Regions from separate parts of the Bacillus sp. Marseille-P3661 genome, predicted to be linked through region 1. Evidence: predicted binding sites of a transcription regulator. Region 1 holds the regulator's gene; each other region holds the start of a gene.
What was found. Region 1 encodes Rex, which represses fermentation and respiration genes when NADH is low (regulators of the CRP and FNR family bind a similar motif). Its sites were predicted from a motif close to TTGTGAAATATTTCACAA; they were not measured.

Region 1 (3,762 bases):
CAATCTCGTTTTCTGGCCACCGCTTAAAGATTGTATAGGTGTGTTATAATTAAAGCTAGTAAAATTTAATCCATGTAATACGGTGCGAATATCTGCTTCATATTGATAACCGCCTTCATCTTTAAAAGCAATTTGTAATTCGTCATATTCTTTTAATACTTTTTCATACTTAGCTGTATCATTTAAATAAGCGGGGTCACCCATTTGCATTTCTAATTCTCTAAGCTTTGTTTCTTTTTGTTTTAAATGCTGGAATACAGTCATCATCTCTTCCCATATTGATAAACTAGATTCGAGGCCTGTATCCTGCGCAAGGTACCCAATTGTTAAATCTTTCGGCTTAATCAATTCACCTGAATCATATGATAATTGGCCTGCTATTATTTTAAGCAAAGTAGACTTTCCGGCTCCATTTCTTCCAACAAGAGCAATTCTATCTTTTGCTTGTACTTCTAATTTGATATTAGATAAAATAGGATCAGCACCATAATATTTCGTTATTTGATTTACTTGGAGTAAAATCATGTCCGTTCACCTCTTCATCGCATTAACCTTTAGTTTATCGTAAAATGCCTGAAGCGGGCAACAAATCACCACTTGGAAATTTCTTTATTTTATAAACGACAGAACATTCAAAATAGTGTATAGTCACATATAAGGGGATGACAATCAATATGTCTTTTACACATTTCAACGAGCAAGGTAGAGCAAAAATGGTAGATATTACTGATAAAAATGAAACCGTCCGTATGGCTATTGCGCATTCCAGCATTCAAGTCAACGAAGAGATCTATACAAGTATTATTGAAAATAAAATGAAAAAAGGCGATGTTTTGGCAGTTGCGCAAGTTGCGGGTATTATGGCTGCTAAGAATACATCAGATTGGATTCCTATGTGTCATCCATTAATGTTAAAGGGTGTTGACATTTCTTTTTCATGGGAAGAAAAAGCACCTGATTACATATTGAACATAGAAGTAACAGTAAAAACAAAAGGCAGTACGGGTGTCGAAATGGAGGCATTAACTGCTGCTTCGGCGACTGCACTTACCGTATATGATATGTGTAAAGCAGTTGATAAAGGTATGATCATTGGGGCGACTTACTTATTAGAAAAAACCGGTGGAAAGAGCGGTAATTTTCATAGAGAAAAAATATAGATTAAGTGAGAAACTAAAACTGTGGGAGGGATGATATGAATATCGACCAAAATCAGAACAAAATTCCTCAGGCTACTGCAAAACGTTTACCTTTGTATTATCGTTTTATAAAAAACTTACATGCCTCGGGAAAACAGCGGGTTTCATCAAAAGAACTAAGCGATGCCGTAAAGGTGGATTCCGCTACAATTCGTCGGGATTTTTCATATTTTGGTGCACTGGGTAAAAAGGGCTATGGTTATAATGTTAACTACTTATTATCTTTTTTTAGACAAACGCTTGATCAAGATGAAATTGTTAAGGTTTGTTTAATCGGTGTTGGTAATTTAGGTACAGCATTTTTACATTATAATTTTACAAAAAACAATAATTCGAGCATTGAGATGGCGTTTGATATAAATCGAAGTAAAGTAGGTTCTGAAGTAGGCGGAGTGCCTGTTTTTCATTTAGATGATTTAGAAAGTAAAATTAAGAATGAGTTTGAAGTGGCTATCCTGACTGTTCCGGCTTCGGCTGCTCAACAAATCACAGACCGTCTCGTTAACTCTGGAATTAAGGGTATTTTAAACTTTACTCCTGCAAGAATCAATGTACCGGAGGAAGTAAGAATACACCATATTGATTTGGCGATCGAACTGCAATCATTAATATATTTTTTAAAACATTATCCATTATCACATGATGAAGAAGAAGAGGAAGAATAAAGGTTAGATAAAGTGCTTTTATAAATTAAAACACCTGGTACTAGTGAACATGCCAGGTGTTTTGTTATTTTTATTTTTTTGACTGTAATCTACTTTTTACGGTGAAGAACCGGATAGCAGCTGAGAAATCAAAGGTAGCTACGAGCATTAATAAGACCGTGGTCAAGTTCCAAATAGTTTCCTCCACGCTTTCAACTGCTAGAAAGGTAAATAATCCTCCCATAGCTGCATAGATTAGTCCCATTGTATAAGGTGTAGTCTTCATTTAAAAACCTCCAATAATAAAAGCACAAATAAAAAGGATTATAATTAACTATTGACGAATTATATTAAAGTGAACATTTTTTGATAATTTTTACAAATTTAGTAAGGAAATGAAACTTTGCATTTGGTCATATTGTTGCTGTAGTTTTTCGAGATCATCTGCGAATACGAATCGTATAACAACAACGAAGGTATTCATAGAAACGTGGGCAACAATTGGGACAAGAATTCTCTTTGTCTTAACATATAGATAAGAGAATACGAAACCCATAGCTGTATATACCAGTAAATGAGCAAAGTCCATGTGCACTACAGCGAAAATGATTGAGCTAAAAATTGCCGCCAACCAGAAATTGAATTTTTTATAAAGACTACCAAAAATAATTTGGCGGAAGATAATTTCTTCAAATATTGGTCCGACAATAGAAGTAACGATAATAAAAATTGGAGTGGCTTTTGCAATTTCAACTAACATGTCTGTATTTTCAGAGCCAACTTCGATTCCAAAGACATACGTTTCAATAATAGCTGCCACATACTGCGCGAAAAAAGCTAAAAAGACTCCGCCAATAGCCCATTGCGCAGCAACTAGGCGGGAAACGCGCTCTCTTGAATCATGCCGTTGTTTAATATCAGGTACTAATAGAATCATAACTATTATTAAACCAACAGTAAAGCTTATAACAGTCCAAATAGCTAGAGCAGAATCGTTAGACATTCCCATGGATAATAACAATTTAAAACCAAATAGATAGCCGGAAAATTGAACGAGAATATATGTAAGTATCGTTAATAAATATCTAGTTTTCAATATAATATCTCCTTTTTAAGATAAAGTATAACTTTAATTGGTACTCTAGTGTTTTGGGTGAATCCAGTTTCAGCGCTTACGCATTTTGTTTTACCTTCGTATTTTAACATACTTATGGGATAAGGTAGAAAATGATGATTTATTTTTGGTGTTTTCGTTAATAATGAATGAGTGGACTGTGTTGCTAAATTAAAATATGAAAAATAGAAAATTTTATGAGTTAATACTTGCAAATCTAGAAGAGATTATTTATTATAATAAATGTGTTAGCACTCAACTCTAACGAGTGCTAATAATTAAAAAAATCAAATCAATCTTAGGAGGGTGTTTCACTTGTTAAAGCCATTAGGTGATCGTGTTGTTATTGAACTTGTTGAATCAGAAGAAAAAACTGCAAGCGGTATCGTATTACCGGATTCTGCAAAAGAAAAGCCGCAAGAAGGCCGTGTTGTTGCAGTTGGTTCTGGCCGCGTACTAGATAGCGGTGAAAAAGTTGCTCTTGAAGTAAAGGAAGGCGACCGCATCGTATTTTCAAAGTATGCTGGAACAGAAGTTAAGTACGAAGGCACTGAATATTTAATCCTTCGTGAAAGCGACATTTTAGCAATCGTAGGCTAATTGGTCTTGACGCGGATCTAACCTAAGTATGTAGGATGTAGATTCCCTACTTTAACCTGTTTCGTGAGATAGATCTACTAGTCTTTATACATAGTAGATCACCCTTTTTGCTGAAAAATAGATAAAATTAATAGAAATTTTGAGGAGGTACTCATAAATGGCTAAAGAAATTAAATTTAGTGAAGAAGCACGTCGTTCAATGCTA
Region 2 (3,762 bases), on a different contig from region 1:
AAGTTTAAGTTATGTTGGTTAATCGCAAAACCGTGTGTAATGTCTTCATCGAAATCAATATTTGTTAAATGAATCGTAACTTTATCGCCTTCGTTAACTTCAATTACATCTGGACGATCTGATTTTGAATCAAAGATAAATTTCGAACGCATTGCGATACCGTAAACAGTTACTTCATTACCATTACGTTCAATACGTGTTTGATCTTGACTGTAAACTGCATGTGGATTAGATTCATCTTTTTCATAAACTTCAAATGTTTTGATTTTATCTGCTTTAATCATTTGAGCATAGTGTGGCTCTGGATTTACTGGAGCGGACATAATAACTTCCATCTTTTCTCCACTTAAATCAATTAACTGCATTGCTTCTGGATGTGACGGACCAACAGATAAGAATAAGTCTTTTGCAATCTTGTTTAATGCGATGATATATTTTCCATCTGGTGATGCTGAGTCACCTTCAGCAGCAACTGAGTGACCTGGTGAATATTGAACAGGTACACGATCTAACGTTTCGCCTGTATTTGGATCCCATTTAACGATTTCAGAAGAAATGAACATTGTTGTATAAGCCATGCCTTGATCGTCAAATTGAGTGTGTAATGGTCCAAGTGCATTTTCAGGGTTAACTTCACGTTCTACTATTGAATCGTAATTGATAACTGGCATACCATATTTTTCGCCAGCGAAATCACCATTTTCAATAGCTTGGAATGCTTTTTCAAAAGAAAACACTGTCATAGCTGGTGCTAATTTACCTGAGGCAATAAAGCGTGTACCATCTGGAGTTACGTCAACACCATGTGGTGATTTTGCTACAGGCACTAGATATAATCCACCTTTATGTTTTTCAGGGAAGATGATCTTTTCACCATTTATTTCTTCATATTGTCCTTCAGCTACCATTTTTTCAAGCTCTTTCCAGTTGAATAAAACGATATAGTCACGGTCTGCTTGAGACGCGTTAATTTCAAGATTAGTTGTTCCTTCTTCAGTGTTGTAAGTTGTGATTACACCCCAACCATGTGAAGGGCCTTTACCAGCATCTGATAAATCATAGCTCCATGGTGGAAGAGCTACTTGCCAAGACACACCTAACTTTTCAGCTTCTTCATCAAATTGTACAGCGCTCATTACTCCATAGTATTTTGAGCTATATTCATCTAGTGAAGCATACTCACTTCCTAATGGTACTGAGAAACGAGTTGGTAAGAACATATACTCTGTGTTTTCAGTTACGAACATCGCGCAGTGCGGACCACTTGTGTTCGGAACCTCTAGAATATCTTTAACTTGGAAGTTTTCTAAATCCATTACGGCTGCACGGCTGTTCGCTACGTCAGTTGCAAACATCCATTTACCATCATATTCACCTTTTGTTTCAGAGAAAGCTGGGTGGTGAAGATCTCCCCATGTGTAGTCGCCCATTAATTCCTTTGAATGCTCTGACCAACCGTAACCTGTTGCTGAGTCTTGTGAGAAGACTGGAACAGTACGGATATGTCTCATTGACGGTACACCATAAATGAACATTTGACCTGAGTGACCACCTGATGCAAATAAGTAGTACTCATCAAGTTCACCTGTTGGAACATAAACCTTTTCTGCATTTGTACTAGCTGGTGATGACGTACTTGCGGTTGTTCTCGGGCCAATGTCGTTCCCTGCAAAGAATACTGTCGATGCAACAACACCTGCTACAAGCCCTGTTAAAGCTGGGACTAACCCTTTCTTCATGTAAAGCACCTCCTATTTTTCACTCGCAATTTTTAATGCTTCTACTATTGATGTAACTTCTTCATCTGTAAGTGGGTTTCCACTGATTACACTAGACATAACTGCTGAAGTTGGTTCTTTTAAAAACTCATCAATTGGTTTGCCATGTTTACCTTCTACATTGTTAAAAGCCTGTGATAAGTCAGGACCTGTTGCCCCACCTTGTAAGCCAAGATTTTCAACTGCGTGACATGCTAGACAGCCTTTGTCAGTAATAATTTGAGCTTCTGCAGAAACGGTTTTCGGTTCTTCAGTAGTTGCACTTTCTTGTGGAGTTGTTGTATCAGTTTCAATTTCAGTAGCTTCAGGTGCAGGTGATGCAACATCAGCGGTATTACTATATTGGAAGAACACATATCCCCCACCGAAACCTACTAATAAAAATACTAAAAAGATAATGACCGAGTTTTTCATTTCGCATTGCCCCCCTTTCAAACATTGTTATGTTAGTAAAACTTGCTACACCCATATAGTAATCGGTCGTCAAATGTTTAGGGTGTGATATACCTCACACATAATTAGCTATTCACAAATTCAACACAATTAGGTCAAATATCAGTCACAATTAGCACGAATGTTTGCTTGCTTATTCAGGTGTGATCTTACTCACACCTGAACTATGATTTACAATACTTGAATAGTTTTAATTAACATCAATTCCGTTAAAAGCTTCTCAAACAAATAGAGTATGGACGTACTAACTTTAATTATTAGAGGAATTCTGACTTCTTTCTTGCAATACAACCGGTTCCTGTCAGAATCCTTGGTTGATTCTGACTCGATCTCCCAAAAACGACTTGAGCTGCTCAAAATTGAACAGCAATTAAAAAAGCACGATAAAAAAAGACCAAATCATACTCGATTTGATCTGCCAAAACACTTAATTAATTTACCGTCCTCTTTTCTGTCGTAACTTGAACATGTATTTTTGTTCGATTCGAAAAAACACTGTGCAAAATCATACCTGTAATAACTATGAATAACCCAGCCAACGACAGCATACTAGGAATGGACCCACCTAAAAATATTATTTCTCCTAGTACAGAAAAAATAACAGAACCCGATAGTGTAGCATCTACAGCAGCCATATGTTTATTATTATTCCGCGCCAAGTCGGTTGCATAGAAAAACAGAACGGTTGCTATGACCCCTGCAGTAATAGCCAATATTAATGTTTGAATAACCTGACTTAACACAGGGGTGCCATGAGCCATATAGCCAAATGCGGACACGATTATCCAAAAAGGAAAACTAGCTATTGTCATGCCTAAAACTCGTTGAAAAGTATCCAGACGTCCATCGCAAATTTCCATCATCTTCCTGTTCCCTAGAGGATATGCAAAAGCAGCGAATACTATGGGCAATGAGATTAACAGCATTGAGTTCATATTAGCCATTGATGCTTGCTGCGCTTGCAAAATAATCACGCCTAATAATATGACTGATGAAAATAATAAGCCTCTTACAGGGATTTCTCCCTGTACAAATCTTGGGCCTTTTTCCGTTTCAACTCTAGTCTTTAAAAAAGGAACAAGTAATGAACCAGCAATAATTGTTATTTGCCATGTTCCAGACACAAGCCAACCAGGTCCATACGCTGCTGCAAATGTTATTGGAGTATAAAATAATCCAAATCCTACAGTACTCCATAGTAACCATTGAGTCGGCCTTTCCTTCATTTCTTTGAACAATGGCTTTAAATTCCCCCTAAACCACACGATAAGTAATAAAAAGGGAACCATAAAAATAAAGCGTAGTGAAGCACTCCATAGCCAACTTCCACCTTCTAGCTCCATTGCTCGATTAATAATAAAAGTTGATGAAAAAAAGAACGAAGCCACTATTCCAATTAATATTGCCTTCAATTTGCCCTCCTTCTATACTGAATGTTCCAACATTTCAGAATTTATACGTATATTATAACGGATTGAAACGATTCAATCTAGAAAATTAACAATTAAGAACACCTTTAACTACTATTTAT
Region 3 (3,762 bases), on a different contig from region 1:
AGAATCTATTTTAAAAACAGCTATAAATAGCAAAGAACCTATTCTCCTTGATGTCCAAGTTGAGGAAGTGGAAGTATAGGCGTGGGGCACTTAGACAGTATCAGGTATTTAAATAATAAATACCTTTAAAGTAAAGTTTTATTATGTAGAAATTCCTAGAAACGTCAATTAATCCTAATAACTAAGTAAAGACGACAGTTATAACCTTGACTAAGTAATTTAAGCTATTTAATAATATATAAAAATAGTGATAGACCAAACTGGTCTATCACTATTTTTGTAATTAATGTTTAGAAAAGTTATTATTATTGATTTATTTCAATTGATACTCAGAACAAAATTCAATTAGAGAATGTAAAAAAACGATACTGTTGTTTCAGGATAGAATAAAGTTCATCTACGATTCGTATTGCTCCAATTATTATATATGCTTGTGGTAAAATATTACATAAAGTTTTTAGAATATTAAAAAGTAAAAAGGGGGCTACTGGGATGATGCCATCATTTTTTATTGCGCACGGTTCACCGCTTATTGCAATTGAAGATAATGAATATACACAGTTTTTACAGACGCTAGGGGGAACTTTTCCAAAACCGGCAGGGGTTGTTTTATTTTCAGCACATTGGGAATCAACTGTGCAATTGGTTAGTGATGTTAAGGAATATGATACGATCTACGACTTCTATGGTTTTCCTGAAGAAATGTACAACATAAAGTATCCTGCTAAAGGAAGTCCAACAATCGTTAAATATATTGAAGAAATGTTTGCCGCTAACGAAATACCATTTGAAACGGAGACGAAACGAGGTTTAGATCATGGAGCATGGGTAATATTAAAATTCCTCTATCCCAATGGAGAAATTCCCGTTATTTCAATGTCTGTCAACCCAAGTGTTACGCCTGAAGAACAATATAAAATCGGACAGTCTCTAGCTGAGTTAAGGAGAAAAGATATTCTAATTATTGGTAGTGGTGGAACTGTTCATAATCTCCGAGCATTAAGAAGGACTGAAACTAGCGGAAATGTAGATCCTTGGGCACTTGAATTTGACAATTGGTTAGCGATGAATTTAAGCAATTGGGATTTGAACAAACTATTTAAGTATGATAGTTTGGCACCCCATGCCGACTATGCTGTTCCACGTTATGGGAATGAGCATTTTATCCCGATTTTTTATGCAATGGGCGCTGCTGATCACGAAAGAACAGCAAAATTAATACACCGTAGCTTTCGATACGGCAATCTTAGTCATAGTGTCTGGCAGTTTGGCTGATTATAATTTGCGGAAAAGGAAGGTTTCACACAATAATCTTGTTAACTTGTGATTCGAATCACTAACGGTGAATTAAATACATGTTATTGTTTATATGAGAAGTATTATCAGTAAAAACAATAGATAAATAGCCAAGTGAGGAGAACCTACAATGAGCGAGATGATAAATAACCGAGAGCAAACACAAAACCCTAAAAGTTCCGATCGAGTGGAAGCGTTAAGAGAAATTTTTCTAGATCTTCAGAATGGAAAAGATGAAGCGGAGGTTAAAGCACGTTTTGATGAAGTTATTGGCATAGTAACAGTCGAAGAACTTTCACAGCTGCAACACGATTTTTCTGAGGCAAGTGGAGTTCCTTTATCCGACTTACAACATTTATATGGTGCGCATACGGAAATATTGAGGGGATCTGTAGAAGAGGTGAACCGCGATGAAAAACCTGAAGAACAACCTGGACATCCTATCCATACTTTTAAACTAGAAAATAAGGAGCTATCTAAGTTAATTAGTAAAATACAAGCACACTTAGCTGAATTTATAAAAGTAGATTCTGTTGAAAATATTTATAAGCTTATCGAAGATTGCAATCTATTACTAGATATTGATAAACATTTTAGTCGTAAAGAGAATTTAATATTCCCATATTTAGAAAAGTACGGAATTAATGGGCCTTCAACAAACATGTGGAGAATAGACGATTTTATTCGGGATTCCATAAAGGATGGAAAGAAAAAATTAGTAGATTATGAGGGAGACCAGCAAGCTGTTATTGAAAACATCCGCTATTTTATGAAGGAAGTATTGGATATGATATATCGAGAGGAAAATATCCTTTTTCCAATGGCGTTGATGAATTTAACAGAAGATGAATGGATAAAAATTGCCCGAGAAAGTGACGAAATTGGATTTTGCTTAACAAGTCCAGCAGCAGAATGGAAACCAGAGCGAAAAGACCTAGCTGAAAAAACAATCTCTGAAGGGTATATTAAAATGGAAACAGGTATCTTATCGTTAGCACAATTAGAGTTAGTGTTGAATCATTTACCTGTTGATCTAACGTTTATTGATAAAGATGATGTTGTCCGTTACTTTTCGCATGGTAAGGAACGTATATTTGCGCGTACTAAAGCAATTATTGGCCGAACTGTCCAAAACTGCCATCCACCGAAAAGTGCCCATGTAGTTGAAGCATTATTAGATGATTTCAAATCAGGAAAAAAAGATTCTGAAGATTTTTGGATCAAATTTAAGGATAAATATGTGTATATTCGATATTTCGCCGTCCGTGATGATAATGGAGCTTATGTTGGTACATTAGAATTCACCCAAAACATTGAGCCAATTCAGGCGATTGAAGGTGAAAAGAGGATCTTATCGTAGGTAAATTTAGTGATCTACCATACAATTAAGACAATAACAGCACGTAATTACAGAAAAAGGGTGTAATTACGTGTTTTTTATTTTTATTTTTAATAGTCTGTTAACGAATTGTATGTACATTTTTCCTACATTGTGTAGGTATACTATTTCCCCTTATTCTTATATAATGAAAACTAAATATTCCAAAAATTTTAATAAGTGGAAACTATTTGAATCGAGAAACAAGGTTCCAGTATAGTTGGAAATAAGCAATAAAAAAATGGGTACATAATATTTTCTTCGCACTATATTCAATCCTATAAAAATAGAAGGGAGCAGATGAACTTGACAGTAGATTTAAACTCTTTATCAGTATATGGTCTTCTTAAACGGGCTGCTTTGGGAAACGGCAATAAGGAAGCACTATTTGATTTGTCTTCACGTGTATCGTACGAAAAATTTAAATACGATATTGATCAGGTTGCTGCTGTTCTATCTTGTAAGGGCATACAAAAAGGTGATCGAGTTGCATTATCATTGCCGAACTGGTATGAAACCGCTACCATATTTTTTGCTACTGCAAAAATTGGAGCTATATTAGTTCCGTTTAATCCTAACTATAAGTCGCACGAACTCAATCATATTTTAACTAACTCAGAGCCAAAAGCAATTTTTATTTCTGATAAATTGATTCAAAATATCGGAATAAAAGAAATACAAACTATGGTTAATTTGGTCATAACTGTTCGGACAAAAAGTGAGCAGTGTGATTCGTATGAAGATTGGATGGCTTTGGATGTCCCTCAAATTGTTGAAACGGATATTGAAGTCGCGAATGATCTGTATTGTATTTTATATACATCTGGTACGACTGGTGTTCCAAAAGGTGTAATGGTTACACATCAAAGTGTTGTTCAATCGGCCAATACTCTTGCAAGTTCACTTCAGTGTTCAGAAAAAGATGTATTTATTATTGCTGCACCGCTTTTCCACATTTTTGGAATGGCTTGTAACTTATTTTGTTCAGTATCTAGTGGTGCACGAATGGTTCTTATGGAAAAATATGAACCACGTAAAATGCTACAAGTGATTGAGCAAGAAAAGGTTACGATTCAGCAAGGTGTACC
Region 4 (3,762 bases), on a different contig from region 1:
AAGGTAAACTTCCATATACTTGAACGTACTGCTAATGATTTGTTGCCCTGTACGGAGCAAATCATATAAAGCAATTGTTGATACTAGGGAAGATTCTTTAATTAAAGCAATAAATTCATTCCCGAGTGGTGGTAGCATTCGGCGAAAGGCTTGTGGAATAATAATGCGTCGCATTGCCTGTGCAGAGCTTAAACCAAGTGATCTTGCTGCTTCCATTTGTCCTTTGTCAATCGATTGAATCGCACCTCTTGCGATTTCTGCAATATAGGCAGCTGCATTTAAGGATAACGCGATGCAAGCCGAAACAAACGGTGGCATGGTAAGGGAGCTGAATAAAGATGGAATGGCAAAGTGAATAACAAATAATTGTAATAATAGCGGGGTACCACGGACAACCCAAATATAAAATCTACTAATCTGTGATAAGACACGATTACTAGATAAGCGACCAAGCCCGATAATTATTCCTAGTATGCTTCCAAAAATAACACCAATGACTGCGATTTCGATCGTAATTAATGCACCTTGTAATAGGTAGGGAAGATATGTTGTCGCAAATGTAAGAAAATCTTTCATTAGGTCTTCTCTCCTTCATGTTCTCCAGACTCTTGAAGTAATTTCGTTCATAATAGTTCTGGTATACTTAGTCAAATTCAAAAAAATTTTAGTAAATGTAAGAAGGATAAATCGGATGACCGATTTATCCTAATGTAAGTGGGGAAGGTATCATAACGAATTTATCATTCTAGTTAACTTTATATTTATTGTTGTGATAAATCTGCTCCAAACCATTCATTACTGATTCTAGCAAACTCTCCATTTTCTTTAACTTTAGCAACTGCCTCTGTTAAAGCTTTCTCTAGTTCGTTATCGTCTTTTCGAACTGCAATTCCAACTGGAAGTTTGTGGAATGATTCACCTGCAATATCGAATACACCAGGTTTTAAGTTTTGATAATAACGACCTACTACATCGGCTACTACAACCGCATCTAAACGACCAAGACCCATGTCATTGAAAACATCTGTGTAAGCATTGTACGTTTTCATTTCTTTAATACCTTCGATTTCTTTAGCAGCGGCTTCACTTGTTGAACCGATTTGAACGCCAACTACTTTTCCGGTAAGATCTTCAATTGATTTGATATTTAATGGATTTCCTGATTGGACCGCAACAATTTGTCCTAAATTTACATATTCTACGAAATCAACCATTTGCTTTCGTTCTTCAGTTACATTCATAGTTGACATGATGATATCGTATCTACTAGCATCTAGACCTGGTAGAATACCGTCCCATGCTGTTGGGATAAACTTTGCTTCCACTCCAAGTTCCTTTGCGACGGCTTTAGCTAACTCCACATCAAAACCCGTTAATTCATTTTTATCATTACGGAAATTCATAGGAGGGAATGTATCATCGATTGCAATTGTGATTTCCCCTTTTTCTTTAATTTGAGCTAACGTGTCTCCAGTTGCTGATTCTGGTTCTGTACTTTCGTTTTCATTACTAGGTGCTGCTGGTAGTTCGGGCTCAGCTCCACAAGCTGATACCATAATAGCCATCACAGCCATTAGTAGTAACATAATAATTTTTTTCATAGTTGTTTCTCCTTTATCACTTTATTTATTTACTAAAGTAAAGTATTTTGATATATCAATATTAAATATATTAATATAAAAAATCAAGACATTTATGAATAATTAATCATTAAAAATGGGAATGTTGTTTTACATCTTATACATAAAAGTTAGTTTAAAAGGATCAAGACCTGGGACTTAAAGGGGAAAAAGTTAACGTTTTAATAATAGTGACAAAAATCGTCCTACCTTAAAGAGGTTCAAATGCATCTGTTAAAAAAATCAATAGGAAAATATAGGTTTTCACTATTTTGTAATTAGTTTGTATCTATATTGTGAATAAGTGAACAAAGTTATTCCGTTTGATCATAAATTACCTATAATAAAAGTATAAGAAGTACTTCAAAACAATTAAGAAATCCTAAAATAGGATTTTACAATATTAGAGGAGTGAGAAAACATGGTAGTGAAATGGTTAAGAGAAAATAATGTAGCAGCCGGTTTATTGGTATTATTTAGATTATATTTAGGTTATCAATGGATACATGGTGGATGGGGCAAAATAACAGGTGGCTTTGATGCAAGTGGATTCTTACAAGGTGCAATAGGTAAAGCAAGCGGTGATCATCCAGCCGTCCAAGCATGGTGGGCAGGATTCCTTGAAGGTTTTGCTCTTCCAAATGTTGATTTATTCAATGTTTTAGTACCTTGGGGTGAATTGTTAGTAGGTTTAGGACTTATTCTTGGAACATTTACAACATTTGCTGCTTTAATGGGTTCAACAATGAACTTCGCATTCTTATTTAGTGGAACAGTTAGTACAAACGCACAAATGGTATTGTTAACAGTATTCATCCTCGTTGCAGGAGCGAATGCAGGGAAATATGGTTTAGATCGCATCATTTTACCATATATCCGCCGTAAAACAATGAATAAAGAGGAAAAAGCACATAAAGTAACTGTTTAAATAAAACTTACGAAAATAGGCGTAGCTGCAATAGCAGTTACGTCTTCTTTTATTTTGTTAGATTTGCATAGTTTCAATTTGGTGAAATTTTCCTGTAAAATAGTAACTAATTGAACGAATATCTCTAAGTTAATATAAATATGGTGTGGGTGTACAGTAAAGTATAAATACTAGAGTAATTTATCTAATTATCTAAAGAGGAGCTATTAACAAATGAATCCAACGAATATGAAACAAAGAGGAAAAGTCGAACTAAAACTAGGTATAAAGTCGTCTATACCTCATATTAAACAATTAATGGGTTTAGTAACGGCTTTTTGGAAAATCAATAATCATAATGCTGAATTAGAATATAGCGATGAAGCAGGAGATGGGATTGTCTTAAAACAAGCCCTAAAAGATGAGTTAAAGACATATTTTGGTGGAGAAATAAGTGCAAGCACCATTGATGAAACGCAATTTTTTGATAAGTTGGACGGCAATCCGTTGATTAAATCAAGTCTTGAAGCACTTGTTGTAGCATTAGAATTGATTTGGAAAATTAGTGCTGTGAAATTTACAGATGAAACGATTCCTCCGAGCGCTGAGAGAACTAGGGGAGGTGGAAGAAGGTATTGCAAAAAGATCGTATTTACAAAAAATATTGATTTACTTGATTTACAAATAAAACAGAACGAGGAAGAAGTAAAAATTATTCTTTTTAACTGGATTACAGGAGAAAATTTAAATATTAATACTGATCTGGAGAATGATTTAGTGAAGTTTTTTACTATCATTTCAGAAGAAGCTGTTTATCGTATACGAATGGATGCCGATCAAAATCATGATGTCATTTTCCAACAAGAAGGCATCTATTCAAATTTCTCTGTTGGTGACGAAAAGGTAAATTTAAAAGATTATAGAGAAAATATGGGGAGCCTTAGAATACTAAATTCGATACTAAATCAAGATTTAAATTTTTATTTAAAGAAAGTCGAGAATGATGCGGTTCTAAGAGAACCTGAGTTTCTAGAGGACCTAGTTGAATACACCAAAAGGGTTAACAGCTATCTTGACATAACGAATACTAATACAAAATTCATTTTTGAGCATGAAGAAAATAATCAAACGCAAGAGATAGATGAACCTCAAGAACCAGGTATTGAGCAACAGCAAATAGAAGGTGATCTTCCATATAACTGGATCATTTTTGGTGCACCCGGAACGGGAAAAAGT

Region 2: the regulator Rex is predicted to act here: its motif matches at 2,275-2,292, upstream of C1724_RS01905 (cytochrome C).
Region 3: the regulator Rex is predicted to act here: its motif matches at 1,322-1,339, upstream of C1724_RS20450 (DUF438 domain-containing protein).
Region 4: the regulator Rex is predicted to act here: its motif matches at 1,914-1,931, upstream of C1724_RS19475 (DoxX family membrane protein).

What each region holds. Positions count from the first base shown of each region.
Region 1 is NZ_LT965959.1:137,252-141,013, forward strand. It holds gene C1724_RS24655 (ABC-F family ATP-binding cassette domain-containing protein) at 1-525, opposite strand, end outside; gene moaC (cyclic pyranopterin monophosphate synthase MoaC) at 675-1,160, shown strand; gene C1724_RS24665 (redox-sensing transcriptional repressor Rex) at 1,196-1,864, shown strand; gene C1724_RS24670 (YdiK family protein) at 1,935-2,129, opposite strand; gene C1724_RS24675 (CPBP family intramembrane glutamic endopeptidase) at 2,220-2,939, opposite strand; gene groES (co-chaperone GroES) at 3,273-3,557, shown strand; gene groL (chaperonin GroEL) at 3,715-3,762, shown strand, end outside.
Region 2 is NZ_LT965953.1:413,285-417,046, reverse strand. It holds gene nosZ (Sec-dependent nitrous-oxide reductase) at 1-1,739, opposite strand, end outside; gene C1724_RS01905 (cytochrome C) at 1,752-2,192, opposite strand; gene C1724_RS01900 (DMT family transporter) at 2,663-3,643, opposite strand; gene C1724_RS01895 (DMT family transporter) at 3,755-3,762, opposite strand, start outside.
Region 3 is NZ_LT965956.1:301,217-304,978, reverse strand. It holds gene C1724_RS20460 (thiamine pyrophosphate-binding protein) at 1-79, shown strand, start outside; gene C1724_RS20455 (dioxygenase family protein) at 493-1,275, shown strand; gene C1724_RS20450 (DUF438 domain-containing protein) at 1,427-2,656, shown strand; gene C1724_RS20445 (class I adenylate-forming enzyme family protein) at 2,975-3,762, shown strand, end outside.
Region 4 is NZ_LT965956.1:73,796-77,557, forward strand. It holds gene C1724_RS19465 (amino acid ABC transporter permease) at 1-576, opposite strand, end outside; gene C1724_RS19470 (ABC transporter substrate-binding protein) at 762-1,601, opposite strand; gene C1724_RS19475 (DoxX family membrane protein) at 2,041-2,547, shown strand; gene C1724_RS19480 (AAA family ATPase) at 2,761-3,762, shown strand, end outside.